Regions from separate parts of the Luteibacter anthropi genome, predicted to be linked through region 2. Evidence: predicted binding sites of a transcription regulator. Region 2 holds the regulator's gene; each other region holds the start of a gene.
What was found. The regulator FliA, encoded in region 2, starts transcription of late flagellar genes. The targets are predictions, from matches to a motif close to TAAAGTTTNNCNNNCNNNGGCCGATAA.

Region 1 (9,797 bases), 2.3 Mb from region 2:
GGCTTATGCGGATTTCTTGCAGCGGTTGAAACAACGGCTGGGCAAGACGCCGCTTTCCATCACGGCCTTGCCTACCTGGCTGGGGTCGGCGGATCTGAACGCGTTGCTGGCGATTCCCGATGAGTCCGTATTGCAGGTGCATGCCGTTCAGGCGCCGCAGGCCGGACTCTTCAATCCCGACGTGGCGTCACGCTGGGTCGCTGATTTCGCGAAGCGGACGCGCAGGCCGTTCCGGGTGGCGTTGCCGACGTATGGTTCGCGGGTGAGCTGGAATGCCGATGGCTCGTTGCTTGCGGTGGAGAGCGAATCCGCCGCCCTGGCGGCGGGTGCCGTGGCTTCCGAACTGTATGCCGCGCCGGCCACGGTGCTGGCGTTCGTGGAGTACTTGCGCGATCACCGGCCGCCCCGGCTTGCCGGTATCGTCTGGTTCCGGTTGCCTACCGTTGAGGATACGCGGGCCTGGAGCCTTGCCACCTGGCGTGGCGTGGTCAGCGGGCATCTCGAAACCGAACCGGTGAAGGTGTCGCTGAGCGTGGCCGGGCCGGATCAACCCTCCGACGTCATCATCGAGAATCCCGGTGCCGTGGATGCCGAGGCGCCGGTACGCGTGGATCTGCCGGCAGGTTGTACGCTGGCCGACGGTATCGATGGTTATGCATTGAAACGTACCGGCGAATCGCTTTCGCTTGTCGCGGTGCAGGCACGTCCTTTGCCTGCGCATGCCTCCCGTCCCATTGGCTGGGCGCGCTGCGCGCCTGGTACTACCGTATCTCTTTCAGCCCAAGGAAAGCCCGTTTCATGATGAAGCCCTCCACGCTCGCGATCGGTTGCGCCATCGCCTTTGCCGGCGCGGTTGCCTGGGCCTGCGGCCCGGACTTCCCGTCGCAGATGCTGGACAACCGCGCGGCCACGCTTGCCGCCGTACCGCAGAACACGTTCGCTTTCGAGGCGGCGCACCTGTTGCCAGCCACCGATAGCCTGAAGGCAGTCGAGTCCGGTCCTTATGATGCGGAGCCGAAGGCCGGGCCCGATCTGCCGGCGGATCAGGCGGAGAAGGTGAAGTCCCTGATGGCGGCAGGTTCGGGTGACGAGGCTTATTCGGCCGGTGCGGGTCTGCCGGAGGATGTGCGGCTGTATGCCGCCGGTGCCGTGGACTGGAACCTTGCCATGAAGGCTTGCGCACCTGCGTCCGACGCGGATGGCAACGCGGGCGGTGGCGGCGATGCGTCGTGCACCACCTTTGATGGCGGTGCGCTCAATCGCGCGCAGGCGCGGTTCGAAGCCGTGCTGGCGCTGCCACAGGATCAGGCCGTGCGGCGGGGCGCATGGGCCGCATACATGCTGGGTCGCTCGCATGCCTTGCGTGCCGGACACGCGAACGGTGCGGGTTTTACGACGGAGCGCGATGCGTCGGCGAAGGCGTTCCAGCAGGTGCGTACTCGCGTACTGGCCGGGGCATCCGATGCGCAGGGGCTGGCAGTGGCCAGTTTTGGCGAGGAGGCCGCGCTCAGTCTCTATGTGGATGGCAAGCCATGCATGTGGGTGGATTTCGTCAATGATCGCGAATGCGTGGCGAAGCTGGCGCCGGTCGATCTGAAGCACGCCATCGCGCTTTATGCCGCGCAGGCCGGTCACGGTTCGCAAAGCGCCGTGCAGTCGCTGGCGTCGATCGCGGGCGCGGTGCTGGGGCATCCGGAGCAGGTGGCGGCGCTGGTGGATGGGCCGGTATCGCAGCGTCTGCTGGTTACGTATGCGCTGGCCCGCGTTGCGCCGCAGACGGCGGATGGTAAGCCGGAGCCGGTGCTGGTGACGCTTGTCGAGGCGCTGGCGAAGGTGGCACCCGACAAGATCGCCTCCGCCGATCGACTGGCTTCGCTCAACTATCAGCTGGGGCGCTATGACGACGCGGGGCGTCTCGTGGCGAAGGCCGACGGTCCGCTGGCCGCGTGGGTGCGTGCAAAGCTCGCGTTGCGCAAGGGCGATCGTGATGCGGCGGCGCGTGCCTATGCCGAGGCCGCGCAGGCGTTCCCGCGCGTGGACGATCCGAAGGCTTCGCTTGAACCATCGAGTATCGAGCAGGTGATGGGCGAGCGTGGCGTGTTGTCACTGGCGCGCGGCGAGTATGTCGAGGCGATGACGCGCATGTACGAGGCCGCGACGAACGTCGGTGGCGATGGCAATGTGTATGACTACGACGGTGAGGTATCCGGGGCCGGTTATGGCAACGACATGAACTACATCGCCGAGCGCGTGCTCACGGTGGATGAGTTGAAGTCGTTCGTGGATGCGCATGCGCCGGCATCGCCGCCTCCAGCGACGAAGCCGGACGACAAGGACGCGCCGTACCAGCCATTGCCTGTGAATGATCGCCTGCGATGGCTGCTGGCGCGTCGGCTTATGCGTGCGGAGCGTTATGACGATGCCTATGCGTACTTTCCGCAGGGCATCGACAAGCGTTTCTCCGACGTCGATCTGCGCGCCACGGCGAAGGCCTATGCGGAAGCTCTGCACGATGGCGATCATGCCTGGACGGACATCGGCAAGGCCGAGGCACGCTACACGGCCGCGAAGATCGCCCGTGAGCACGGCATGGAGCTGATCGGCTACGAGCAGGGGCCTGACTACGCCGACAACGGCGGCAATTTCCAGGGTGGCAGCGGCCAGTCGATGGATTCGCTCAAGGGCGACGACGTGACCGAAGGTGAGCGCCAGCGATTCCAGGCCAGCGCGGCGCAGCCGGATCGTCGCCTGCACTATCGCTATCTCGCCTCCGACAAGGCGGCATCGGCCGCCGACCTGCTGCCGCCGCGCTCGCAGGCCTTCGCGGCCAGCCTGTGCATGGCCACCCACTGGATGCTTGAAGGGCCGCCGGATTACAGCGAAGCGGATGATGGCGATACCACCAAGCCGCTGAACGAGCGGCAGCGCCGGGCGAAGGCGTACTACGCCCGGTATGTGAAGCAGGGGCCTTACGTGGAATGGGCCGATTCGTTCGGCTGGAACTGCGAGGAGCCGGATTTTGCCAGGGCGCGCGAGTTGAAGCGGGCCGAGCAGATCGTGGCGGCGAAGCGCTTCGTGAGGCACTGGCTGCCAGTGGAAATCGGCGTGATCGTCCTGCTCCTGGCCGGCATAGGCTGGCGCATCACCCGCCGCCGCAAGCCCATGTAGGAGCGCGCCTGCGCGCGACCGGTTGTCGCGAAAATCGGCAACCTTCCGTGTGGAACGGTCGCGCGCAAGGCGCGCTCCTACAGGGGCGGGGCAGGCGGGGGCCGATTGCGCGATAATCCCCTGCCTTGTGCACCACCGGCCTGCTCCGTGAAGAAATCCGACTTCGACTTCGAACTGCCCCCCGACCTGATCGCCCAGGCTCCCCTGGAGCGGCGCTCGGGCAGCCGGCTGCTCGTGCTCGACGTGCCGGGGCATAGCAAGAAGGACCGCAAGTTCTACGAACTGCCCGACATGCTCCAGCCGGGCGACCTGCTGGTGTTCAACGACACCCGCGTGCTGCCGGCCCGTCTTCACGGCCACAAGGAGTCGGGCGGGGCGGTCGAGATCCTGATCGAGCGGGTCACCGGGGCCCACGAGGCCCGGGCCCAACTCGGCGTCAGCAAGAAACCCAAGGAAGGCGGCCGCATCATCCTGGCCGACGGCAGCCTTATCACGGTGCTGGGGCGTGACGGCGAGTTCTTCCTGCTGCGCTTCGAGGGCGACGAGCCCCTGGAGCGCGTGCTGTCCCGCCTGGGCGAGATGCCGCTGCCTCCTTATATCGAGCGCGGCGCCGATACCTCCGACAAGGAGCGCTACCAGACCGTGTTCGCCCGCGAACCCGGCGCGGTGGCGGCCCCCACGGCCGGCCTGCACTTCGACGAAGCCCTGCTGCAACGCCTGCGCGACCGTGGCGTGGACTTCGGCTACGTCACCCTGCACGTGGGTGCCGGCACCTTCCAGCCGATGCGCGCCGAAGACGTGCGCGACCACACCATGCACCGCGAATGGCTCAACGTGGGCGCCTCGCTGGTGGAGAAGATCCGCGCCACGCGCGAGGCCGGTGGCCGCGTGGTGGCCGTGGGCACCACGGTGGTGCGGGCGCTGGAAAGCGCTACGGTCGAGGGTGTGCTGCGCCCGTTCGCGGGCGAAACCCAGATCTTCATCTTCCCCGGGTACCGCATCACCAGCATCGATGCGCTGATCACCAATTTCCACCTGCCACAGTCCACCCTGCTGATGCTGGTGTCCGCGCTGGCGGGCAAGGATGCGATCCTCGATGCCTACCGCTACGCGGTGCTCCAGCGTTACCGCTTCTTCTCCTACGGCGATGCCATGCTGATCCTGCCGCCGCCCCGGCCGGCCTAAAGCTTTCCCATGGGCGGCCGATAAGCCTGCCGAACACCTCCCCGGGGCAGTGTGTGCCGGGGGGTTCGACGGTAGGGATCATGGCCAGGAAATCCTCCAAAGACAGCGGGCGCGCGACGATCGCGCTTGACGCGGACCTGCGCATCGGCGCGGCTCCGGCGCTCCGTGACACCTTGCTGGCCGCCCTGGGCGGCGGCACACCCGTCGAACTGGACGGCACCACGGTGAGCCAGGTCGATACGGCCAGCCTCCAGGTGCTGGCCGCGTTTTCCCGCGACGCACGCGCGGCTGGCCTGGCGGTCAGCTGGACCGGTGCGAGCGACAGCCTCCGGCGCGGCGTGACCGTGCTGGGCCTCCACGAATTGATTGAACTGCCGGCGCCTGCCGGCGTGAACTGAAGGTGCACCGATGGCAAAGATTCTTGCGGTAGACGATTCGGCTTCCATGCGCAGCATGGTCGCCTTCACCCTGCGCGGCGCGGGCCACGATGTGGAAGAGGCCGACAACGGTCGTGCGGCGATTGACCAGGCCAACGTGCACAAGTTCGACCTGGTGCTGGCTGACGTGAACATGCCCGTGATGGACGGTATCTCGATGGTCCGCGAAATGCGCACCATGTCCGGCTACAGCGGCGTGCCCATCCTCATGCTGACCACCGAGTCGGACACCAACAAGAAGATGGAAGGCAAGGCTGCCGGTGCCACCGGCTGGCTGGTGAAGCCGTTCGATCCCGACCAGCTGCTGGCCACCGTCGCCCGCGTGCTCGGCTGATCCATCCCACGACGTTCGGTCTCTTCAGGGTTCCACCATGTCCAAAGTCGATCTGGCGCAGTTCCACAAGGCCTTCCACGAGGAGAGCCTCGACGGTCTCGACGCCATGGAGCAGGCGCTCCTTGCGTTGGACGAGGGTGCCGACGATCCGGAGCTGATCAACGTCGTGTTCCGTGCCGCCCATTCCATCAAGGGCGGCGCGGCCACCTTCGGCTTTGCCGACGTGGCGGCCTTCACCCATGTAGCCGAAAACCTGATGGACGAGGTCCGCAGCGGCCGTCGTGCGATGGAAAAGGCCGTGGTGGAGCTGCTGCTGCGCTCGGGCGACATCATCCGCGACATGCTTTCGTTGCAAATGGCCGGCCAGTCCGGTGCCACGGCCGAAAGCCAGGCATTGCTGGCCGAGCTGTCGGCCATGGTGTCGGGCGGTTCTGCGGCTCCCGCGGCCGCGAAGCCGGCCGCCCCGACCGAGACGGTCGAAGGCTGGGACATCGCCTTCCGTCCGTTCGACTACCTGCTGAAGTCGGGTAACGACCCGGCGCGCATGTTCCGTGAGCTGGAGGCCCTTGGCCCCCTGACAACCACGGTGGATGCCTCGACGCTGCCATCGCTGGCGGACATGGATCCGACGGCGTCGTACCTTGCCTACCAGTTGCGCCTTGATGCCGGTGCCAGGCGCGCCGCCGTGGAAGGCGTGTTCGACTGGGTCGATGGCGACTGCGAACTGACGGTGACTCCGCGCGTGGCCGCTGCGCCGGCCCCCGTGGTGGCGGCGGCCGCGCCCGCTCCGGCCGCGCCGCGTGCCGTGCGCGAGGTGGCGACCAACACCGAGGCCAGCTCGGTTCGCGTGGGCATCGAGAAGATCGACATGCTCATCAACCTGGTGGGCGAGCTGGTCATCACCCAGGCGATGCTGAGCCAGTTCAACGATGGTGTGCCCGCCGCGCAGCTGGAAATGTTCCGTCACGGCCTCGGTCAGCTGGCGCGTCACACGCGCGAGATGCAGGAGAGCGTGATGAGCATCCGCATGCTGCCTATCAGCACGGTGTTCAACCGTTTTCCGCGTCTGGTCCGCGACCTGGCGCAGAAGCTCGACAAGAAGGTGGTGCTCGACCTGCGCGGCGAGACCACCGAGCTGGACAAGACGGTGCTGGAGAAGATCGGCGATCCGCTGGTCCATCTGGTCCGCAACGCTATCGACCATGGCCTGGAGGGGCCGGACAAGCGCCTTGCCAGCGGCAAGTCGGATACCGGCACCCTGCGTCTGGAAGCCTTCCATCGCGGCGGCTCCATCGTGGTGGAAGTGGCCGACGACGGCGCGGGCCTCAATCGCGATGCCATTGTCGCCAAGGCCATCCAGCGCGGCATCATCGCCTCAGGCGAGGGCATGTCCGACGACGCCGTGGCCGAGCTGATCTTCGAGGCGGGTTTCTCCACGGCGGCGGCCACAACGGATCTTTCCGGTCGTGGCGTCGGCATGGATGTGGTCCGCCGCAATGTAATGGACCTGGGCGGCACGGTCGGCATCCGTAGCGTGCAGGGGCAGGGCACCACCTTCACCATCACCTTGCCGCTCACCCTCGCGATCATCGACGGCCTCACGGCTGCCGTGGGCGGCGAGACGTATATCGTGCCCCTGGTCTCCATCGTGGAATCGGTGCAGGTGAAGACCGACGCCGTGCGCAGCGTGGTGGGCGGCGGCGAGCTGTTCCGGTTCCGCGAGGACTGGCTGCCCATCGTGCGCCTGTACGACGTGTTCGGCTGCGACGGCCAGCGTCTGGGTGTGGAAGAGGGCATCGTCATCGTCGTGGAGGCCGAGGGCACCCGCATCGGCCTGTTCGTGGACGAGCTCATCGGCCAGCAGCAGGCCGTGGTGAAGTCGCTGGAAGCCAACTACCGCCGCGTGGCGGGTATTTCCGGCGCCACCATCCTCGCCGACGGCTCGGTGGCCCTGATCGTCGACGTCACCGGCCTGGTCCGCATGCAGACCCGCCGCAAGGCCGCCTGAGCAAACCCTGTAGGAGCGCGCCTGCGCGCGACCGGCACAGGGCGCCCCCCACACGGCTCCGCACCACCCCCTGTAGGAGCGCGCCTGCGCGCGACCGGTATTGGCGTAGATGTTGTCTTTCGCGAAAACCGGTCGCGCGCAAGGCGCGCTCCTACATTAAAGAGAAAGGGCTCAAGTCCGGGCGGTTGCTGCCGATACCCATGCCGAAGGGGGCCATAGGCTCTGTATCGATTCGCCGTGGGAAGGACATGAACCAGCCAGCCAGCACCGTCGCCGCGACCGCCGAGGCCGCGCAGTACCTGACCGTCAACCTCGGCAACGAGGAATACGGCGTCGATATACTCGCCGTCCGCGAGATCCGTGGCTGGACGCCCGTCACCCGTATCCCGCAGGCCCCGTCCTACGTACTGGGCGTGCTCAACCTGCGCGGCGCCATCGTGCCCGTGCTGGACCTGCGCCTGCGCTTTGGCCTCACCCGTGAGGAATACACCGCCACCACCGTCTGCGTGATCGTGATGGTGGCCGGCCGCCAGTTCGGCATCGTGGTCGATGCCGTGTCCGATGTGGTGGAGGTCGCCCCCGGCGGCGTCCGCCCGGTGCCCGACATGGGTACCACCGTCGATACCGAATACCTGAAAGGACTCACCTCCGTCGGCGAGCGCATGGTTCTCCTGCTCGACGTGGACCGCCTGCTTCAGCCGCAGGACGCACAGATGCTGGAAGCCGCGCTGGCTTCCGCCGAAGCGAAAGCCGTCGCCTGAGCGTAAGAACGCCGGCGGGGGGGAGCCCGTTCGGTGTGTGAAGCCTGGACCGCCCTTGCCGCACCTTGACGATTGGAACCGTGATGAAGAAGTTCAACTTTAAGATTCCCGCCCTGACCATTCGTGGCCGCCTCTATGGCGTGCTCGGGCTGCTCACGCTGATGTTGTTCGGCGGTGCGGCGGTGGGTCTGGGTGCCATGCACTTCCAGAATGAAGGCATGCGCCAGATTTACGAGGAAGAGCTGGTTCCGTCGGAGCTGCTGAGCCGGATCAACACCGAATCGCTGATGTCGTTCGTGGTGCTGGGCGAGGCGGCCGCCAAGGTCGGCAGCCCCGACCAGGTGAAGCAGAAGATCGCCGAATTCCAGAAGTACCAGACGGAGATGGAAGGCAACAAGGCCGTCTTCGTGAAGGTGCCGATGTCGGACGACATCAAGAAGCTCTTCGCCAAGTGGGAGTCCACCAACGACGACTACGCCTCGGCCAAGAACGACATGGTGGATGCCCTGAACCAGGGTGACCAGGGCGCCACCGACGTGCTCGAGCTGCAGGTCCGTCCGTTGCTGATGGATCGCCAGTCGCAGCTGGGCAAGCTCATCGAAGCCAAACGCGACGAAGCCTCGAAGATCTTCGACAAAGAAACCTCGCAGTACAAGACGATCCGCACGCTGTCGATCGCCTCGCTGATCATCGGCCTGGTGATCTGCCTTGCCATCGCCGTACTGGTCATCCGCTCGATCATCCGCACGCTGTCGCACACCGTGTCGGTGGCCCACGAAATCGCCGCCGGCAAGCTCGGCCACGATATCCAGGTCACGCGTAACGACGAACTGGGCCAGCTGCAGTCCGCCTTCCGCGCCATGGACGATCGTCTCGCCGCCATCGTCACCGAAGTGCGCCACGGTTCCACCTCGGTCAGCACGGCGGCGCAGCAGATTTCGCGCGGCAACGACGATCTCTCGCAGCGCACGCAGGAACAGGCTTCCAGCCTGGAAGAAACGGCCTCGTCGATGGAGGAAATGACCTCCACCGTGAAGCAGAACGCCGAGAACGCCAGCCACGCCAACCAGCTCGCCCGCGGTGCCCGCGAGCAGGCGGAGAAGGGCGGCGAAGTGGTCGCGCAGACCGTCGTCGCCATGCGCGAGATCAATGCCTCGTCGAAGAAGATTTCCGACATCGTCAGCCTCATCGACGAAATCGCCTTCCAGACCAACCTGCTGGCGCTCAACGCCGCCGTGGAAGCGGCGCGTGCGGGCGAGCAGGGCCGTGGCTTTGCCGTGGTCGCCACCGAAGTGCGCAACCTGGCCCAGCGTTCGGCCGGTGCCGCCAAGGAGATCAAGGGCCTCATCAACGACAGCGCAGGCAAGGTCAAGGCCGGTTCGGAGCTGGTGGACCAGTCGGGCAAGGCGCTCGCCGAGATCGTCGACAGCGTGAAGAAGGTGACGGACATCGTTGCCGAGATCGCCGCCGCCAGCTCGGAGCAGTCGGCCGGTATCGACCAGGTGAACCACGCCGTGCTGCAGATGGACGAAATGACCCAGCAGAACGCCGCGCTGGTGGAAGAGTCCGCCGCTGCCGCCCGTGCGATGCACGAGCAGGCCACGGAACTCAGCCGCCAGGTGTCGTTCTTCCAGGTCAGCGGCCAGGCCGCTGCCCGCGTGCAGCGCAAGGACGCCACCCAGGTCGAGATGGAAACCGTGTTCGCCTCCGTGCGCAGCAGCGCCCCGGCGCAGCGTCCGTCCCGTCCGGTGGAATCCGCCGACAACGGCGTGTGGAAGGAATTCTGATCGATGGCCGCGCTCGCCAACAACGGCGATGCCGTCGTGCTGGCGGGCGCCACCGGTCCGTCCCTGGGTGACGCCGATTTCGCGTTCCTGCGCGATTTCGTGCTCCAGCACTGTGGC
Region 2 (9,797 bases):
GGCCAGCGGCACACCGGCGGCGCTGGCTTCGCGGATCTGGGTGTCGGTGGGAATCACCGACTGGCTCACGCCATCGCCATACTGCTCGCGCAGTTGTTCGAGGCAGGCGCGCGAGGCATGGGTGCGTGCGTCATACAGCGTCGGCACGATGGTGCGTGGCAGCGGCTTGCCGCGCGAGCGCTCGATCATCGACAGGCTGCGCAGCATGCGCTCCAGGCCGGCGAGCGCCAGCGCTTCGGTCTGCGTGGGCACCAGCAGGCGGTCGCTGGCGGCGAGTGCGTTGACCATGAGCACGCCGAGCGTCGGTGGGCAGTCCAGCAGCACATGGTCGAAATCGGGGGCCAGTTCGGCCAGCGCCTGGGAGAGCACGAGGCCCATGCCCTGGCGGGTGCCGAGCTGGCGATCGAGCGTGATCATCGCCGCGGATGCGGGCAGCACGCTCAGCCGCTCCCACTGCGTGCCGTGCACGAGCGTGCGCACGGGCAGCGGATTGGCGGTGACTCCGAAGAGATCGTAGACGCTGCCGTGCGCACCGCCTTCGACACCGATATAGCCCGACAGCGATGCGTGGGGGTCCATGTCGATCAGCAGCGTGCGCTTGCCGGATTCGGCCAGCATGCTGCCCAGCGCCACCGTGGTGGTCGTCTTGCCCACGCCGCCTTTCTGGTTGGATACGGCCCAGACGCGCATCAGTGTGCCTCCCCTTCCGTCGCGAACCGGGCGGCACCCGCGGTGGGGGCGACCAGTTCGGGGGATGAGGTTGCGGCTGACGTCGCCGTGCCCGATGCCGCGGCAGGCGGTGTAGCGCCAGCAGCAGCCGGCGCTTCGGTCGCGCCACGCTGAGCCAGATCCACACGATCCGCATCGCTATAGAAACGCGCCGGTGCCGCCTTGTCGCTCATCACGACGATCAGCACGCGGCGATTGTGATTGCGGCCGTCGGCCGTGGCGTTGTCGGCGGTCGGGCGATATTCGCCCCAGCCGATGATGCCCACGCGGTGCGGATCGACGCCGGTCAGGGTGAGCAGTCGCGCCACCGTAGCTGCGCGCGCGGCCGACAGCTCCCAGTTGGACGGGAACGTAGACGTGGCGATGGGCGTGTTGTCCGTATAACCCTCGATGCGCATGGCGTTCGGGAACGGCGCGAGGATGCCGGCCAGGCGACGCAGCACGTCTTCCGCCTGCGGCTGGAGCTTCGCCACGCCAACGGGAAAGAGGATATCCGTGCGCACTTCGATTTCGAGCCAGTCCGGCGTCTGCCGCACGCTGACCAGGCTCTTGTCGATCAGCGGCTTCATCGCCCGCTTCACTTCGTCGGAAATCTGGCTGAGCGTGTTCTGCTCGGTCTTGCCCACGCTGGTATTCGCATCGGCGCTGGTGGCGGTCTGCCGCAGCTTGCCGTCCTGGTGTTCGGTGGCGGCGCCTTCGTGGCCGGGCAGCGGCAGGTTGCGCGGCGGAATGGGTACGTCGATCTTCGCTATCGGCGAGGCCGTGGGCGCACGCGACTGGTCGGGCAGCGGCACCTGCGCGGCGGGCGTCGAATCGCGGATGGGCTCGATCACCTTGCCTGTGCCGTTGAAAGCCTCGTTGATGGACTGCGCCATCACGCGGAACTTGGTCTCGTTCACGGCGGATACCGCGTACATCACCACGAACAGCGCGAGCAGCAAGGTGATCAGGTCGCCGTAGGGGATCGCCCAGCGCTCGTGATTCACGTGCTCTTCGTGGTGACGACGTTTCACGAGAGGAATCCTTGCAGCTTGCTCTCGATGTGGCGCGGGTTGTCACCCTGGGCGATGGAAACCAGTCCTTCGACCAGGATTTCGCGCATCTGCGAACGACGTCGTGCCAGGCCCTTCAGGCGCGAGGCCATCGGCAACGCCAGCAGGTTGGCCAGGCCGATACCGTAGATGGTGGCGACGAAGGCGGCGGCGATGCCGTGGCCGAGCTTGCTGGGGTCGGCAAGGTTCTGCATCACGGACATCAGGCCCATCACGGCACCGATGATGCCCATGGTCGGCGAGTAAGTGCCCGCGTTCTCGAAAACCTTGGCCGCCTCGATGTCGGTGTGCTCGCGCGAGTACACCTCCACTTCCAGCACCGAACGCATGGCATCGGGCTCGGTGCCATCCACGAGCAGTTGCAGCCCCTTGCGGATGAAGGGATCGGTTTCGCGCTCGATGGCCGGCTCCAGGCCCAGCAGGCCCGTGCGGCGGGAGATTTCGCTCCAGCCGATGATGCGGCTGACGAGGTTTTCCGATTCGATATCCGGCGGGCGATACACCCAGGGCAGCATGCTCCAGGCGCGCTTGAGCACGGCGCCGGGCGTCTGCACGAGCAGTGCGGCGAAAGTGCCGAGGAAGACGATGACGAAGGCAGCGGGGTTCCACAGGGCGTCGAGGCTCGATCCCTTGAGGATGGTACCCACGATGATGACCACGAAGGCCAGGATCGTGCCGACGACACTCACGATATCCATGTCAGACAGCCATCCTTAGTGTTGGCAGCACCTGTCCGCTGTCATCGGCCAACCCCGCCAGGTCGAGCACGAGCGAAATACGGCCGTCGCCGGTGATGGTGGCACCCGCCACGCCCGGCACATCCTTAAGGAACGGACCAAGCGGCTTGGCCATGACGTCTTCGCGGCCCAGCACTTCGTCGACGAGGCAGCCGAGCACCTGATGACCGATCTGCACCACCACGACATGACCGCCCTGCCCTTCGGTGCCGGCCCAGCGGCCGAGATCGGCCAGGGGCAGCGCGCGACCGCGATGGTTGGCGACGATGCGGCCGTCGAGCTTCTGCACCTGTCCGTCCGCCAGCTCGAACACTTCGGCGACATTGGACATGGGCAGCGACAGCAGGCGATGCCCCACGCGCACCATGAGCACGCGCAGGATCGCCAGGGTCAGCGGCACCGAAAGACGCACGGTGCTGCCATGGCCTACGCGCGAGTCGATGGACAGCGTGCCGCCCAGTTCGACGATCTTGGTGCGGACCACGTCCATGCCCACGCCGCGACCGGAGATGTCGGACACCTCGCTGGCCGTGGAGAAGCCGGGGCGGAACACGATCTCGTAGCATTCGCGTTCTTCCAGGCGCGCGGCCTGCTCGGCATCCATCAGGCCCTTTTCGACGGCCTTGCGGCGCAGGACCTCGGGATCCATGCCCTTGCCGTCATCGGTCACCGTGATGACGATGCGGTCGCCGTACTGACCGGCGGCCAGGCGTACGGTGCCCGAGCGCGGCTTGCCCGCACGGGCGCGCACGTCCGGCATCTCGATGCCGTGGTCCACGGAGTTGCGCAGCAGATGCACCAGCGGGTCGGCCAGCGCCTCCACCACGGTGCGGTCAATGTCGGTCTCCTCGCCCTCGGTCACCAGTTCGATCTCCTTGCCCAGCTGGCGGGCGAGGTCGCGAACGATGCGCGGGAAGCGCGAGAACAGCTTGCCCACCGGCTGCATGCGCATGCGCAGCACGGCGTTCTGGAGATCTTCGGCCACGCGCTCCAGCTCGCCGATGGCACGTTCCATCGGATCGTTGGTGCCGCGCGGCGCAAGGTTGGTCAGGCGGTTGCGCACCAGCACGAGTTCGCCGGCCGCATCCACGAGGTTGTCGAGGCGATGCGTATCGACGCGGACGGTTGTGTCGGCGGTGGAGGCCGTGCGCTTTTCGGAGGCGGCCCTGGCAGGTGCTGCTTCGCCAGCCGCAACGACGGGTGCCACGGGCGAGGCCGCCTGCACGGGCGCCGGAACCGGCACAGGTGCTGCCACGGGCACCGGTTCTGGCGCCACGGCACTGTTCGCGCCCGGCGCGGCCGTACCGTGCAGGGAATCGAGCAGGGCTTCGAATTCGTCGTCGCTGATGGCGTTGCTGTCCGCGACAGGCGCGGCCGCTTCCACCACGGGCACGGCCGCGCCTGCATCGGCACCGGGAGCCCCCGTGCCATAAAGCGAATCGAGCAGGGCCTCGAATTCGTCGTCGCTGATCGTGCCCGACGCAGCCGGTGCCGGCGCCCGGTCGGCGCGCGCGGCATCGAGCATGGCCTCGAATTCGTCTTCGATGGGATCGTGCGGCCTCGGCACGGCCACGCTTGTCGCCGCGACCGATGCGGTCACCGGCTGCGCGAGCGCGGCCGGGGGTGCGGAGGCCACGCGGCCGGGAATCACCAGGCGATCCAGCAGCGAACGCGGCGCGGCCTCGATGGGCACGCCGCCGTCGGCGGCGCGCATCATGTCGTTGAGGAGGTCCAGCGATTCCAGCAACGCATCCATGAAACCGGCATCGAGCACGATGGCACCGTTGCGCGCCTCGTTGAGGAGATCCTCCGCGCGATGGCACAGCTCCACCATGGCGTGCAGGCCGAGAAAGCCTGCACCGCCCTTTACGGTGTGAAACGCACGGAACACCGCGTTCAGCAGATCGACGTCACCGGGCGAGGACTCAAGGTCCACGAGCTGTTCGCCCAGGCTCTCAAGCAGTTCACGCGCCTCGATCAGGAAGACGTTGAGCAGCTCGTTGTCCAGCTCCACGCTCATGGCGCGCTCAGAAACCGAATTCGCTGAGCAGGCGATCCACTTCGTCCTGGCTGACCTTGTCCGCCGCCGGAGCCGCACCGCCCGCCAGCGAACCGGTGAGGCGCACCAGCTCCACCAGCGAGGATTCGACCTTGGCCATGAAGGCTTCGACGCGGGCCACGCGCTGGCCGGAGAGATCCTGCCAGGACTGCGCCTCGACCATCTCGCCCAGGCCGATGTCGGCGCTCTGCGCGAAGTCGCCCACGCGCACGGCCAGCGCACGGGCGCTGGAAGCGAACGACGGGTCGGCCGGGTCGAGCACCAGCACTTCGTCGGCCTGCGTGGCCAGTGACTGGGCCTGCGGACGCAGCTTTTCGCTGAAATCGAGCGTGCGATGGGCGGCCTGCGAGCTCATTTCGAGCACGTCGAGCAGGTGCTTGCGCGCGTCGCTCATGTTGCCCGGGTTGCCGTCGTGCGAAATGTCGGCGGCGAGACGGCGGGCCGACTCGTGCAGGTCGCGCGCGAGGTGGCCCAGGGCGAGGAACAGGTGCTGTTCGCGGCTGCGGATCAGGCGATCGAGCGCCTGCTCAACGGCGGCCGGATCATCGGCCTCAAGCAGGTCACGCAGTTCGGGAGCGACCTCTTGGCCGGCGGAAATCGTGGAGTTCATGCGGTGTCCTTAGCCTGCCGCCGCGGCGAGGCGTTCGAAGATCTTGTCGAGTTTTTCCTTCAGCGTGACCGCAGTGAACGGCTTGACCACATAGCCGTTCACGCCGCTCTGTGCGGCGGCGATGATCTGGTCGCGATTGTTCTCCGCCGTGACCATCAGCACCGGCATCGCCTTGAGGGCGGCATCGGCACGGATGGCGCGAAGCAGCTCGATACCGGTCATGTTCGGCATGTTCCAGTCGGTGACCACGAGGTCGAACGACTGCGAACGCAGCAGCGCCAGCGCGGCGTTGCCATCTTCGGCTTCCTGGATCAGGCCGTTGGTGAAGCCCAGTTCCACCAGCAGGTTCCTGACGATGCGCCGCATGGTGGAGAAATCGTCCACCACGAGGATTTTCATGTTCTTGTCCAAAACGTCTCTCCGCCTGTACCTGCGCGTTTCTTACCCGGCGACGGCACCCCCGGATGCCGTCAATGCTTTTCTTTCCAACCCGACATGCGAGCGCGGAGGCGGATCAGGGCCTGGCCATGGATCTGGCACACCCGCGATTCGCTTACACCCAGCACCGCACCGATTTCCTTCAGGTTGAGCTCTTCATCGTAGTACAGCGACATCACCAGCTTTTCGCGCTCGGGCAGGCCATCGATGGACTGCGCCAGCGCATCGCGCATGCCGTCCTGCTCGAAGGTGCCTTCCGGTCCGGCAGCATCCGGATCGGCGACGTCGATGGCTGCGCCCTCGTCGCCTTCGGGCGCCGTCAGGCTCAGCAAACGCGCGCTCGCCGCGTCGGCCAGGATCTGGTTGTACTCCATGGCGTCGATGCCCAGCCGCTTCATCACTTCCGCGTCGTCGGCGTCGCCACCCGTCTCGTTTTCGATCTGCCTCGTTACCTCCGCTACCTCGCGCAACTTCCGGTGGACGGAGCGCGGAGTCCAGTCCGTCTTGCGCAGTTCGTCCAGCATGGCGCCACGTATGCGGATGCCCGCATAGGTTTCGAAGCTGGCCGCGCGAGTCGGCGAATAATTTCTTGCGGCTTCAAGCAAACCGATCATCCCGGCCTGCATGAGGTCGTTCGCGTCCACGCTCGGCGGCAGCCTGCCCATCAGGTGATAGGCGATACGGCGTACCAGCGGCGCATGGGTCTTTACCAGTTGGTCCGCGGGAACACGAGTAATTTCAAGGTATTCGCTCGCCACGCTCACAACGGCAGCCCTCCTCCCAAGTGGGAACGTTCGGCAAAGAAGCCAATGCGTCCCTGTGCCCGGGTTTCGGGTTCACCCCATGTATCGACCGACCTGGCCAGATTCTTGAATCCGACCGCGGAACGGCTGCTCGGCCAGGCATCCACCACCGCCGACTGGCGGCGGATGGCCTGCCGCAGGTACTCGTCGTGCGGCACCATGCCCATGAAGTCGAGCGATACGTCGAGGAACCTGCCGGTCACCCGGGACAGCTTCTCGTACAGCGCCTTGCCCTCCTGGGCATGGCGGACCATGTTGGCGACGATGCGGAAGCGGTGTACCGCAAACTCGCGCGAGAGCACCTTGATCAGCGCGTAGGCGTCGGTCAGGGAGGCCGGCTCGTCGCAGACCACGATCACCACCTCGTCGGAGGCGGCGGCGAACATCGACACGCTGTCGGAGATGCCGGCGGCGGTGTCGACGATGAGGTATTCGGGGGCCAGCGGGTATTCGTCGAACGCGCGGATCACCGCGGCGTGCTCGATATTGGGCAGCTGGGCCATGCGTCGGGTGCCCGAAGTGGCCGGGATCACCTTCAACCCGTGCGCGGCTTCCAGTACCAGATCCTCGATGCGGCAGGCGCCTTCGAGCATGTGGCCCAGGTGGCGCACCGGTTGCAGGCCCAGCAGCACGTCGATGTTGGCCATGCCCAGGTCGGCATCGAGCAGCAGCACGTCACGGCCGCCCATCGCCAGGGCCATGCCGAGGTTGACCGCCACCGTGGTCTTGCCCACGCCACCCTTGCCTCCCGCGATCGCGATGCTGCGGGTAGGACGACGGTCGGACAGCCATTCGAGTCCGGCAGCCTGGGTGTTGTCGACGTGTGTGCTCATGAAGGATTTCGCTGCCGGGGAAGAGTATGCGTTTGCAGATGCCGAGGTCACGGGTCGGGTCGTCCTGATCATGCCAGCGCCGTCGCCGGCATGCCGAACCGATCGGCAAGTATGGCGTCGTCGGGCTCTTCTGTGCGCTGTTTCACCCTTTGGGCGGCGAGACAGACCAGTTTGCGTGCATCCGCCGAGGCGATGTCCTCGGGGACACGCTGGCCATCGGTGGTGTAATCCAGCGGCAGGCCATGGCGGATCACGGCCGAGAGCACGCCGCCGACCAGCGGCGCCTCGTCGAGCTTGGTGAGGATGGCGCTCTGCGGCCCCAGCGGCGCATAGGCGCGGATGGCGTCGTCGATGGCCTGGGACTGCGCGTTGGCGGCCAGCACCAGGCAGGTGCGCACGTCGGCCATGGCGCGCAGGGTATCGAACTGCTGTTGCAGGCGCGGGTCGTTGCCGGCCAGGCCGGCCGTATCCACCAGCACGGTGTGCTTGCCGCGCAGCTGGAGCAGCGCGTTGCGCAGGCTGGTGGCGTCGTTGGCGTTGAACACGCGCACGCCGAGCAGGCGGGCATAGTGCTCCAGTTGGGCGCCGGCGCCGATGCGGTACTGGTCGGTGCTGATCAGCGCCACGCGCGAAGCGCCGTGGCGCATCACGGCGCGGGCGGCCAGCTTGGCGATGGTGGTGGTCTTGCCCACGCCGGTGGTGCCCACCAGCGCGGTGACACCGCCACCCACCGTGTCGAAGTTACGGCCGGTGGTGCGCACGTTGCGCGACAGCAGGCCCAGCGGCAGGTAGCGCGCCTGCTCCACGGTCATGTCGGCGGGCAGCTCGGCGCACAGGGCACGCGCCACGTCGCCGTCGATGCCCAGGCGGGTCATCTCGCGCAGCACGCGGGCATGCAGCGGCTGCTGGCGATCCATCTGGTTCCAGGCCAGGGCGGACAGCTGCACTTCGAGCATTTCGCGCAGATGGTTGATCTCGGCGCGCATGCCGGTAACGGCGATGTCGTTCTGCGGATTCACCGTGGCGGCACGCACCACGTCGGCGACGCTGGCGGCCAGCGCGGCGCTGGACTGCCGCTGCGGGGCGGCGCTGTTCGGGTTTTTCACGGCACGCTCGACCACGGCGGCCGTCGCGGCGCGGGCCTGGTCGAGGCGGGCGGCGCGCTCGCTGTCGCGGTCCTCACGGATCGCACGGATCGGCGACGGTGCCTGGGCCTGCCTGGCGGCCTTCTCTTCGACGTTGTCGAAGGCGAAACCGGCTTCGCGAACCAGCGCCTCGTCATAGTCGAGCGCAGCGATGATCTCGATGCCGTCGTCCATGCGACGCGTGGACAGGATCACGGCATCCGGGCCCTGCTCGTCCCGTACCTGGCGCATGGCCTGGCGCATGTCGGGAGCAACGAATCGTTTGATTTTCATGCGTTCGATCCTGTCTTACGTCGCGGTGCCCAGGTTCGAGGACACCACCATGTTCGTTCCGTCCGGCCGGCGAATCGGCGAACGGTGTCTCAATGCTCAGCGCCCGAGGGCCGTCACCAGCTTGACGCGGCGGTTGTCCGGCACCTCGTTATAGGCAAGCACATGCAGGTTTTGGGCCACATGTCGCGTAAAGCGGGCCAGCCAGGGGCGCAATGCAGGAGAAACCAGCAACACGGCCGGTTCGCCGGCCGCTTCCTGGCGGCGGGTAGCATCGGCGACGCTCTGCTGGAGGCGATCGGCCAGTCCCGGTTCCACCGCCGCACCCGCCGGGCCGCCACCCTGCAACGACTGCAACAGGATCTGCTCCAGGTCCGGCGCCAAAGTAATGACGGGCACTTCGGTACCCAGGCCGGCGATCTCCTGCACGATCTGGCGACCCAGCGTCACGCGCACGGCGGCGGCGAGTACACCCGGGTCCTGGCTCTGGCCGGCATGCTCGGCCAGCGATTCCACGATGCCGCGGAAGTTACGGATGGGCACGCGCTCGGCCAGCAGGTTCTGCAACACCTTCACGATGGCGCCCAGCGACAGGCGCTTGGGCACCAGGTCTTCCACCAGCTTCGGCGTCTGCTGGGCCAGGCGGTCCAGCAACTGCTGCACGTCCTGGTGACCGATGAGTTCGTGGGCGTGGTTTTGCAGGATGTGCGACAGGTGGGTGGCGATCACCGTGGCCGGATCCACCACCGTGTAGCCGAGGGTCTGGGCGTGCTCGCGCAGGCCCGGCTCGATCCACACGGCATCCAGGCCGAAGGCCGGATCGCGCGTGGCAATACCGTTCACCGTGCCGTGCACGCGACCCGGATCGATCGCGAGCATGCGCTCGGTGTGGATCTCCGCTTCACCCATCGGCACGCCCATCAGCGAGATGCGATAAGCATGCGGCGCGAGGTCGAGGTTGTCGCGGATATGCACCGAGGGCACGAGGAAACCCAGCTCCTGCGACAGCTTGCGGCGCACGGATTTGATCCGCGCCATCAGCTCGCCGCCCTGCGCCTTGTCCACCAGCGAAATGAGGCGGTAACCCACTTCCAGGCCGATGGTGTCCACCTGGGCCACGT
Region 3 (9,797 bases), 1.6 Mb from region 2:
GCTGGATGAACGTGGGTTGTTCGATATCCGCCACGCAGCGAACTACATCGCCAAGGTGCTCGGTGTATCACGGGCGACGCTCTACAAGTCGCTGAAGCGCGTCAGGCAAGACGACCTGTAGGAGCGCGCCTTGCGCGCGACCGGGTTGTCTCGATCACCCGGTCGCGCGCAAGGCGCGCTCCTACACCGGCATTCATCGCGATCACCCGTTCGCGCGCAGGTCCGTCCCTACGTGAGTTCGAAGTAAGCCACTTCGCGACGGAGGATTTCCGCGCTCTCGCGCATGGCGCGGCTTGCGGCGGCGGCCTGCTCCACCATTGCGGCATTCTCGCGCGTGGTTTCGTCGATGCCGCGGATCGCGCCGTTCACCCGGGCGATGCCGTCGTTCTGTCCGCGAGTGGCTTCCATCACCGAACCCACCAGACCCGCAAGGGACGTTACCCGCTCCCCGATGCCTGTCAGTACCGCACCGGCCCGATCCACCGACGTCACGCCCGCCTGCACGGCTTCGTCGCTGGCACCGATCAGGCCGCGGATGTCGCGTGCCGCCTGCGCGCAGCGCTGGGCCAGTTCGCGCACCTCGGAGGCGACCACGGCGAAGCCACGGCCGTGCTCACCGGCGCGGGCGGCTTCCACGGCGGCATTGAGCGCCAGCAGATTGGTCTGGAACGCTACCTGGTCCACCAGATCGAGCACCTCATTCATGCGCTCGGTGGTGCGCAGGATCGTCCGCATGTTGTCGATGGCGGCCATCGCTACGCGGTGGCCTTCGTCGGTCATGTCGCGCGCCTCGTTCACGGCCGAATGCGCTGCGCTGGCATGGCCCAGGCCACCCGATACGGCACGTGCCATGTCTTCCATCGACGCGGAAGTATGCCGCAGGTGCTGTGCCTGGGTGCGCGTGCGATCGTTGAGTGCGTCGTTGCCGTGCGCAATGCCGCTGGCGGCATGCGCCACCAGGTCTGCGCGATCGCGTACCTGGGTCACCACATGACCCAGTTGCGCGTCCATGGCGGTGAGCGAGGTCAGCAAAGCACCGATCTCGTCGTTACGGCCCACGTCGATGCGCGCGCCCAGGGTGCCGCTTGCGATGGCCGATGCGACGTCGGTCGCCTGGCGCAACCGCCGGCCAAGCGAACGGATGATCGCCAGATCCATGGCGCTGGCAGCCAGCAACGCGATGGCGAGCAGCACGGCCGACACCGCCGCGCCGCGCTGGATATCCGCGTGCTGCGCTTCGGCCTGCGCCTTGCCGCCCGCGAGCGCCAGGGCGAAGAGGTTGGAGAAGTCGCTCTTCAGCGGTACGACGGCCGACTGCACGTCATTGGACAACTGAAGCTGTGCCAGGTCGAACTGTTCGGCCTTGAGCAGTTCCACGACATCGTCGATGGCCTTGTCAGCGGCCTTGCGGTGTTCGGCAGCCAGCGAGACCAGTTTTTTCTGCGCCACGCCTAGCCCGCTGGCTTCGAGCGACTTCCACTGTTTGTCGATGTCGTGTCGATCCGCACCGATGGCGGTCACCGCATCGTCCACGGCCGAGGGCAGGCGCATCAGCGTGGCATGCACGAGCGCATCGAGCAGGTCGTTGTAATCGTTCTGGATGTGGCCGACGTCCGCCACGGGTGCCAGCGTGTCGCCGACGACGGACTGCAGGCGCTCGTTGGCGGTTCGCAACTGCACGCCACCCACGATCCACAGGGCGAGCAGCAGGCAGATGGTACCGGCAAGGCGCAGGAGCAGGCGCGCGCGCAACGTCAGCTCAGGTAACGGAAGGCGGGAGAATCGCATGGCGCACTCACGGGGGACGGGGATGCCTTCGTGTCGGCCGGAGTTTCTGCAACTTTAGCGATTTTTGGCAAATTATACTTTTGTTTCAGTTAGTTGAAGATGTCATGACAACGCATTCACCGGGCGTCCGTCGAAGTGCACCACGTGCAGTCCGATGCCCGAATGCTTCGCCACGCGCTTGGCCGAAGCGGCAAGGCTAGCCACGGTCTCCGCATCGCGCGGAAAGGCTTCCGTGAAGCAGGCCACGCCCACGGCGACCGTGGTGATCGGAAAGAAACGCTGGTGACCGTGGCGGTCTTCGCTGTCGATGCCGCCGCGTGCACGATCCACGTCATCGAACAGGTTGCCGGCCATCGCATTGAAGCGCACGCGCATCTCCTCGCATCGCGACGTCCAGTCACTGCCCTGGAACACCACGAGGAAATCGTCGCCACCGATATGACCGACGAAGTCCGCATCCTGGCGAAGATCGCCGGTCAGCGTGCTCGCCAGCAATCGGATCATCTCGTCACCACGGAAATAGCCGTACTGGTCGTTGAACGGCTTGAAGTTGTCGAGATCGAAATAGGCGGCGGCGAACGCGCCACCGGATTGCAGCAGGCGCTCGATATGTTCGGTCACCGGCAGGTTGCCCGGCAGAAAGGTCAGCGGGTTGGCGTAGCGCGCTGCTTCCACGCGGATTTCCGTCACCCGTCGCACGAGGGCTTCGCCCGTTCCCAGCCCGAGGTAGCGACCCCGCGAGGTAATGACGAAACCGTCGCTCAGATAGCGCTGGTCTTCGCCGCGCAGGATGTCGGCCATGTTCTGCAAGGGCATGTGCTCGTCGCAGAGCAACGGTTCGGCGTGCATGAAAGTCGTGCAGGGTTTGCGGCCGAACAGCTCGCGGGCGAACGGCTGCGCCATGCGTTCGGTGAAGACACGCCGGTTGACGATGCCCAGGGGACGGCCATCGTCGACGATGGCCACCGCATGCAGGCGCGGTTCGGCGGCAAACAAGTCCACGATGTCTTCGTTGAGCTGCACGGATGACAGGCAGGGCGCCTCGATGAGCATATGGCCTGCCGTGAAGCGGCTGCCCGATACGGGGCCACGCGGACGCGGTGGTACGGGTACATGGCCCAGTGACAATGCGGCGACGACACGGCGTGGCGGCTCGCTCAGGGACTCCGCGCTGGGACGGGCAATCAGGAAACCCTGCGCGTACGGAATGCCCAGTTCGCGAAGCATCAGCAGGTCGGCTTCTTCCTCCACGCCTTCACCGACCAGCTCGGCACCGAGGGTTTCGGCGACGGAACACAGCGCGCGCACGATGGCGAGGCGTTCGGCGCTGTGCGCCAGGCCATTGATGAGGTAACGATCGATCTTGACGATCTCCGGGTGCACCTCGTTCCACATCTCGAAATTCGAATGCCCGTTGCCGAAGTCGTCGAGGGCCACGCGGATGCCACGCGCACGCAGGAATCCCAGCGCGTGGGCCAGTCGTGCCGGGTTGTCGACGATGTCGCGCTCGGTGATCTCGATGGTCACGCGGCTCACGTCGAGACCGTGCACCGACAAGGCCTCGATCACCTCCTCGGCCCGCACGCCTTCCTGCACCAGCGCCTGCGCGCTGAGGTTCACCAGCAGGCGCCCCGACAGGCCGCTTTCGACAAAGCGCTCCGCGATGCGGCGCACCGCCGCCAGTTCGAAGACACCAAGACGTCCACGCGCCCGGGCCAGATCCAGCAGGTCCGGTGGCGTCAGGTCGAACTGCGGCAAGGCCGACCGGATCAGGCCCTCATGCGCCACCACCTGTCCGGTGTCGATGCGGATCACCGGCTGGAAGACGGCGGTGAGGGATGTTCCGGCGAGGGCCTGCTCGATCAACGACGGTTCGCGACCGCCGGCTGGGCTGTTCATGGGCATCGTCGTGGCAAGGCCGGGGAACTGCCCCGTTAATCGGCCACCGAAGCGAATGCTTTAGTAAAAACCCTTCGAAATCAATTATTTCTGATTTGTGACATCGGCCATGACGCTCAAGCGTCAGCCAGTTCCAGTGCGCTCAGGTTCCAGCGGTCGAAGGTGAAACGGCCCTCGCGCAGCGCCAGCGGCGTGTAGGCGCAGTTGCCGTGGTGGTAATTCGCCGTGTTGCCATCGCCCAGGGCGCCCAGCACCGCACGCAGGCAATGACCGTGCGACAGCACGGCCACGCGCCGGTAAGGCAGAGCGCGCGCGGCTTCCAGCGCCGGCAGCATGCGCGCCGCCACGTCGTGCAGGGACTCTCCGCCACGGGCCGCCGCGCCCGGCTCGGTACCGCGCAGCACCTCGATCCATCGCGGGTTCTCGGCCATGGCCTCGGCGACCAGACGGCCCTCCAGTTCGCCAAAGCTGCGCTCCACCAGGCGCTCGTCGAGGCTTACCGTGCCACCGATGGCGCGCGCGGCGATCTCGGCCGTGCGACGCGCGCGCAGCAAGGGAGAACTGATGATGTGCCCGACGCCCAGGCTGGCGAGGCGACGCCCCAGCGCTTCGGCCTGTTCAAGGCCGGCGGTGGTGAGCGGACTGTCCTCCCTGCCCTGCGCGCGGCCGGCGACGTTCCATTCCGTCTCGCCGTGGCGGGCGAGAATCACTTGTTCGAGCATGGGGATGCCTGGGGAGAGAGTTCGCTCATTGTAACGGCGCGCTTCAACGCAGCTGGCTGTCCTTGCTTCCGCGCCGGTTGTAGCCGCTGAAAGCCGCTTCCTCGTGATCGGCCGCTTCCTGGCAGGCCACGCACAGCCGCACGCCCGGCACGGCCTTGCGGCGCGCCTCGGGAATCGGCTTGTCGCATTCCTCGCAGTGCTCCAGTCCGGGGCCATGGGCCAGCCGGCTGCGCACCCGCTTCACCGCGTCGTCCACGGTGGCATCGATCTGGTCCTGTACGGCGGTATCGCCCGCCCATCCGGTCGCCATGGGGCACCTCCACGCCATGCGGTCCCAAGTAACTGATTTATGGGCGGACGCGCCGTTTCAAAGGTCAGCTCGCAGCGGCCTTCAGCTTCGAGATATCGATCTTCGTCATCTGCATCAGGGCGCCCATGGAGCCCGCATTGCCGGCCAGATCGGCGATATCCCCCGGCACCACCTGCCAGGACAGGCCATAACGGTCTTTCAGCCAGCCACAGGCCGACGGACTGCCGCCATCGGTGAGCGCATCCCAGTAATGATCGATCTCCCGCTGGTCGTGACAATGCACCACCAGCGACAAGGCCTCGTTGAACCGGAACACCGGTCCACCGTTCAAGGCCGTCACCGGCTGGCCATCGAGCTCGAAGGACACCGTCATCACCGAGCCCTCCGCACGTCCGGAGGCGGCGGAGGCTTCCTTCGGGTAGCGGGTGATCGAGAGGATCCGGGAGTTGGGGAAAATCCCGGTGTAGAACGTCGCGGCCTCCTCGGCCTGCGTGTCGAACCAGAGGAACGGGGTGATGCGCCGGAAAGCGGACATGCGGTTCTCCCAGGACAGGCCACGGCATGGCCCTTCATACGGTACGTCGAACGGCGGCAGGCTATCTCGACATCATGGGGCAGCGGCCAGCCCCACGCAGAAATCCACGAAGGCCCGCACCTTGGGCGGCGCGTTGCGGCGCGAGGGGTAGAAGGCATAAAGCGGGAAGGTCTCTTCGGCCCAGTCGGGGAACAGCTCCACGATGCGGCCATCGGCCAGCGCGTCACGCATGCTCAGCTCAAGTATCTGGGCGATGCCCACGCCGGACACGCACAGGGCGTACATGGTGCCGGAGTCGGTCGCCAGCACCGGACCGGTGGTCTCCACCGTCACGATCTTGCCCTTGCGATGAAATTCCCATTCGAACGGGCGCCGGGTCACGGGGTCACGGAACTGGATGCAGTGATGGCCGATCAGATCCTTCGGCGTGGCGGGCCGGCCGTGGCTGGCGAGATAGCCTGGCGTCGCCACGGTAAGCACGCGGGTATCGAGCAGCTTGCGGCCCACCAGCGACGACGACGGCGGCACGCCGAAGCGCACCGCCACGTCGATGCCGTCGGAGATCAGGTCGCCCAGCTCGTCACGGGTGACGATTTCCAGTTCCAGGTGCGGGTGCTGGTCGAGAAAGCTGCGCAGGCGGGGCGCCAGGATCTGGGCCGAGAACATCGGATCGACGCTCACCCGCAGGCGGCCGCGCACTGTCTGGCCGTCGCCCGCGGCCGAAAAGGCCGCATCCTCGATGCCGGACAACAGGGGACCCACCTGGGCATAAAGGCGCTGGCCCTCGTCGGTCAGCGTCACCGAGCGGGTCGTCCGGTGGAGCAGGCGCACGCCCAGGCGTGCTTCGAGGCGGCCGACGGCGCGACTGACACCCGAGGGTGACAGTCCCAGCGCATCTGCGGCGCGGGCAAAATTGCCGGTCTCCACGACGGAGACCAGCACGCTCAGGTTACCCAGCAGGCGGCCATCGGCAGGCATGGCAAAGACTCGTGATCAGGAGTCATGAAAGATCCTCGTCGCCCGGCGTAGCGTCAATAGTGCTGTCCCCGCTCACGGAACGGGGCCACGGACCAAGTAAACTGAACCTTCATCGATTTCAGCCAATCCCATGCTCGCCTCGCTCCCTGCCGTCCTGCGCATCCCCCTCGCCTGCCTGCTGCTGTTCGTCAGCACGGTGCTGCATGTGGTGCCGCTGTTCGTCCTGACCGCCGTGCGCCTGCTGGTCCCGCTACCGGCCGTGCGCCGCCTCTGCGCCGCCGTGCTGGTGGGCATCGCCGAGAGCTGGCTTGGCTTCAACAGCTGGATGTTCGGTGCCTTCACGCGGACCCGCTGGATCGTGGAAGGCACGGAAGGCCTTGGGCCTCGTGAGAATTTTCTCGTGGTTTGCAATCACCAGAGCTGGGTGGATATCCCCGCCCTGCAAAACGTGTTCAACCGTCGTATTCCGTTCATGCGCTTCTTCCTGAAGAGCGAGCTGATCTGGGTTCCCCTGCTGGGGCCGGCATGGTGGGCGCTGGATTTTCCGTTCATGAAGCGCCATTCGCGCCAGCAGCTGGAAGCCCGGCCGGAGCTGCGCGGCAAGGACCGCGAGGCCACCCGTAAAGCCTGCGAGAAGTTCAGGCAGGTGCCGGTGGCGATCATGAATTTCACCGAAGGCACCCGTTTCACTCCCGCCAAGCATGACGCACAGCAATCGCCATACCGCTACCTGCTGCGCCCCAAGGCAGGCGGCGTTGCCTTCGTCATCGATGCCATGGGCGAGGCTATCCGCGACATCCTCGACGTCACCATCGTGTATCCCGATGGCCCGAGCACGATGATGGACATGATTGCCGGCCGTATCCGCGAGGTGCGCATCCACGCGCGTCGCCTACCCATTCCGGCCGCGATGCGTGGCGATTACGAGAACGACACGGCCTTCCGCGAGCGTTTCCAGGCGTGGATCAACGATCTGTGGGCCGAGAAGGATGCACGGATCGCGGCGATGCTGGCGAAGTAGGCGCCCTTGCTGCCAGTTGTCCCGGCGTTACCCCAAGGGCCTTGCGGAACATTGCGATGAAATTGCTGGGCGACGCATAGCCCATCGCATCGGCCACGACAGCCACGGCGTCGCCCTGCGCAAGGCGGTCCAGCGCATGCAGCAGCTGCGCCTGCTGGCGCCACTGTGCGAAACCCAGGCCGGTTTCCGCCCGCATGGCACGACGCAATGACCGTTCGGACATGGTCGCCAGCGCGGCCCACTCGTCGAGCACTCGCTCGCGGCCCGGCTCTTCGAGTATGGCGTGTGCCACACGCAGCAGGCGCGCATCGCGTGGCATGGGCAGGTTGAGCGATTCGTGCGGCGCGCGGCCGATCTCGTCGCAGATGACCTGTGCGATGTGTTTTTCATCTGCCGCCAGCGACCGGGCTTTCTCCCAGCTCGCCGCGCGATGGGCCAGGACAGCCAGCACCTCGCTGATACCGATCACACACGGTGCCACGGGCAGGCTCGCACAGGCGGCCGGGGCCACGAAGATCGTCCATCCGCTCAGGGCGCCCGTAACGCGAACCTGATGGCGCACACCAGGAGGAATCCAGCCAGCACGATGCGGTGGAAGCAACCATGTGCCCTCTTCCGCCTGCACATGGATCAGCCCGGTCTCGACGCAGAGCAGCTGGCCGCGGTGATGGGCATGCCAGTCGTATTCGCGCGTACCCAGGCGATATTCGTTGTCCGCCGACGCATCGCCTGCGATGACGATCAGCGAAGGACCATCGACACGTTCACTGTGATCCGTCATCGGGCACCCTGGCCGGTTTCCAACAGTTGTCGTCCGCGCTTCGTTACCGCCGCCCGCGACTGCCATGTCACCGTTCACGCCTCACTTCACGGAACCGCTGTGCATGAACGATGCATTTCACGTTGCCATCGTGGGCGCCGGACCTGGCGGGCTTTGCCTCGCCCAGGCGCTGACCCGGACAGGTATCCGCTGCGATGTCTACGAGCGTGATGGTTCGGCGAACGAACGGACGCAAGGATATCGCATCAGGATCGATGCAGCGGGGCAGCGTGCGCTGGCGAAGGCCCTGACACCTGCCATGGACCAAGCGCTTCGCCTCACCGCATCGCTGGCCACGTCGCCGGGGCAGATACTGGACACGCACTTACAGCCCATAAGTGCGCAGCGGCCGGATAGCTGGCAGGACGACGAGGAACAAAGCGATCTCGGTATCCACCGGCAGAGCCTGCGCGAGGTGCTCATGACCGGCATCCGCGACAGGGTGCATTTCGGACACGCTTTCGCTGGATACGACACGCTGGATGATGGGCGTGTGCGTGTCGCCTTTGACAACACCACGAGCGTGACGACCGATGTACTCGTCGGCGCCGACGGCGTGCATTCGCGTGTGCGGACGATGCTCGCCCCTGAGGCAACGCCAACGCTTACGGATGCCGTCTGTCTCTACGGCAGATCCACCCCCCATGCGCACGAGGCCCTCATGGATGGCACTCGCATCATCCTCGCCCAGGATTGCGCGGCGATCATCGAAGCCATGCGCTTTCGCCATGACCTGCCCGATACCGTGTCGCCGGTGGACGATTATCTCTACTGGGCCTTGCTCACCACGCGCGAACGCCTGGACCTGTCCGCCGCACTGGCAGGCGACGTACCAGCGGCCATCGAACGAATCACGCATGCATGGCATCCCACCCTCCGCAGCGTGATGTGCGGTAGCGGGCCGTCGGATATCGCCATCGCACCGGTACGCACGGGCCGTACCGACGTCCGCTGGAAACGGGGGCGGGCAACCCTGCTCGGCGATGCCATCCACGCCATGAGCCCTGCGGGCGGACGGGGCGCGAACATGGCGCTGGAAGATGCAGTCGCCCTGGCCGCATGCCTTGCCGGTGCACCGGCGAACCCTTATGGGCTTACCCATGCCCTGGATCGCTACGAGGCGGAGATGAGGCGCAGGGCGGATGAGGCGATCGCTGTGTCGGTGGCCGGCATGGACAGGCTGCTGGGCAAGACCACCTGATCGCGCGACACCGTGCCGCAGCGGCCCGGATGCCGTTCGTGCCATCATCCCTTGACCCATGTCCAGGGTTTTACAAAGGGGCGCCCGGGTGCGTCGTGGCATGACAGGCAAACGCGGCTGGCTTTGGATGGCGCTCGTCGCCGTCTGGCTGACCGTGCTCGCCCCGACGGTCTCGCGGACCGCCGCAGCGGCGTTTGCCCTGCCCGACCTGGGTGCCTGGTGCGAGCCGGTGGGCCACCACCACGAGGATGGTGCTTCCGCGCATACGGACGAAGACGCCGCCTGCGGTTACTGCACCCTGTTTGCCAGCACACCGACGCTGGGCGGCGGCGCGTTCGTCGCCGGGGTGCCCTTCATCGCCGGCCCGGTGAAAACCGCCGGCCCTCCGTTGCCACGCGCCGCCACCGCCAGCTTCTTTCCGACCCATCCCCGGGGACCGCCCGTCGTCGTGACTGCCTGATCGCTACCGATCCGCCGCCCGACCACTTCCCGGACTCCCGTCATGACCATCCTCGCCCACGAT

Region 1: a site for FliA is predicted at 7,304-7,330, ahead of KR767_RS01105 (chemotaxis protein CheW). Genes of this name have one in related genera too.
Region 3: a site for FliA is predicted at 1,819-1,845, ahead of KR767_RS06090 (methyl-accepting chemotaxis protein). Genes of this name have one in related genera too.

What each region holds. Positions count from the first base shown of each region.
Region 1 covers NZ_CP077072.1:235,224-245,020, reverse strand. The annotation lists gene KR767_RS01135 (DUF3142 domain-containing protein) at 1-802, shown strand, start outside; gene KR767_RS01130 (hypothetical protein) at 799-3,168, shown strand; gene queA (tRNA preQ1(34) S-adenosylmethionine ribosyltransferase-isomerase QueA) at 3,316-4,353, shown strand; gene KR767_RS01120 (STAS domain-containing protein) at 4,434-4,751, shown strand; gene KR767_RS01115 (response regulator) at 4,762-5,124, shown strand; gene KR767_RS01110 (chemotaxis protein CheA) at 5,162-7,132, shown strand; gene KR767_RS01105 (chemotaxis protein CheW) at 7,381-7,893, shown strand; gene KR767_RS01100 (methyl-accepting chemotaxis protein) at 7,977-9,680, shown strand; gene KR767_RS01095 (CheR family methyltransferase) at 9,684-9,797, shown strand, end outside.
Region 2 covers NZ_CP077072.1:2,931,527-2,941,323, reverse strand. The annotation lists gene KR767_RS12810 (ParA family protein) at 1-690, opposite strand, end outside; gene motD (flagellar motor protein MotD) at 690-1,742, opposite strand; gene KR767_RS12800 (flagellar motor protein) at 1,739-2,479, opposite strand; gene KR767_RS12795 (chemotaxis protein CheA) at 2,481-4,538, opposite strand; gene KR767_RS12790 (protein phosphatase CheZ) at 4,546-5,187, opposite strand; gene cheY (chemotaxis response regulator CheY) at 5,197-5,598, opposite strand; gene KR767_RS12780 (RNA polymerase sigma factor FliA) at 5,658-6,389, opposite strand; gene KR767_RS12775 (MinD/ParA family protein) at 6,386-7,261, opposite strand; gene flhF (flagellar biosynthesis GTPase FlhF) at 7,330-8,679, opposite strand; gene flhA (flagellar biosynthesis protein FlhA) at 8,776-9,797, opposite strand, start outside.
Region 3 covers NZ_CP077072.1:1,330,018-1,339,814, forward strand. The annotation lists gene KR767_RS06085 (helix-turn-helix transcriptional regulator) at 1-121, shown strand, start outside; gene KR767_RS06090 (methyl-accepting chemotaxis protein) at 229-1,788, opposite strand; gene KR767_RS06095 (GGDEF domain-containing protein) at 1,891-3,687, opposite strand; gene KR767_RS06100 (histidine phosphatase family protein) at 3,804-4,409, opposite strand; gene KR767_RS06105 (DksA/TraR family C4-type zinc finger protein) at 4,453-4,719, opposite strand; gene KR767_RS06110 (VOC family protein) at 4,784-5,254, opposite strand; gene KR767_RS06115 (LysR family transcriptional regulator) at 5,327-6,232, opposite strand; gene KR767_RS06120 (1-acylglycerol-3-phosphate O-acyltransferase, YihG family) at 6,363-7,253, shown strand; gene KR767_RS06125 (AraC family transcriptional regulator) at 7,198-8,034, opposite strand; gene KR767_RS06130 (FAD-dependent oxidoreductase) at 8,138-9,274, shown strand; gene KR767_RS06135 (DUF2946 domain-containing protein) at 9,375-9,734, shown strand; gene KR767_RS06140 (TonB-dependent receptor) at 9,777-9,797, shown strand, end outside.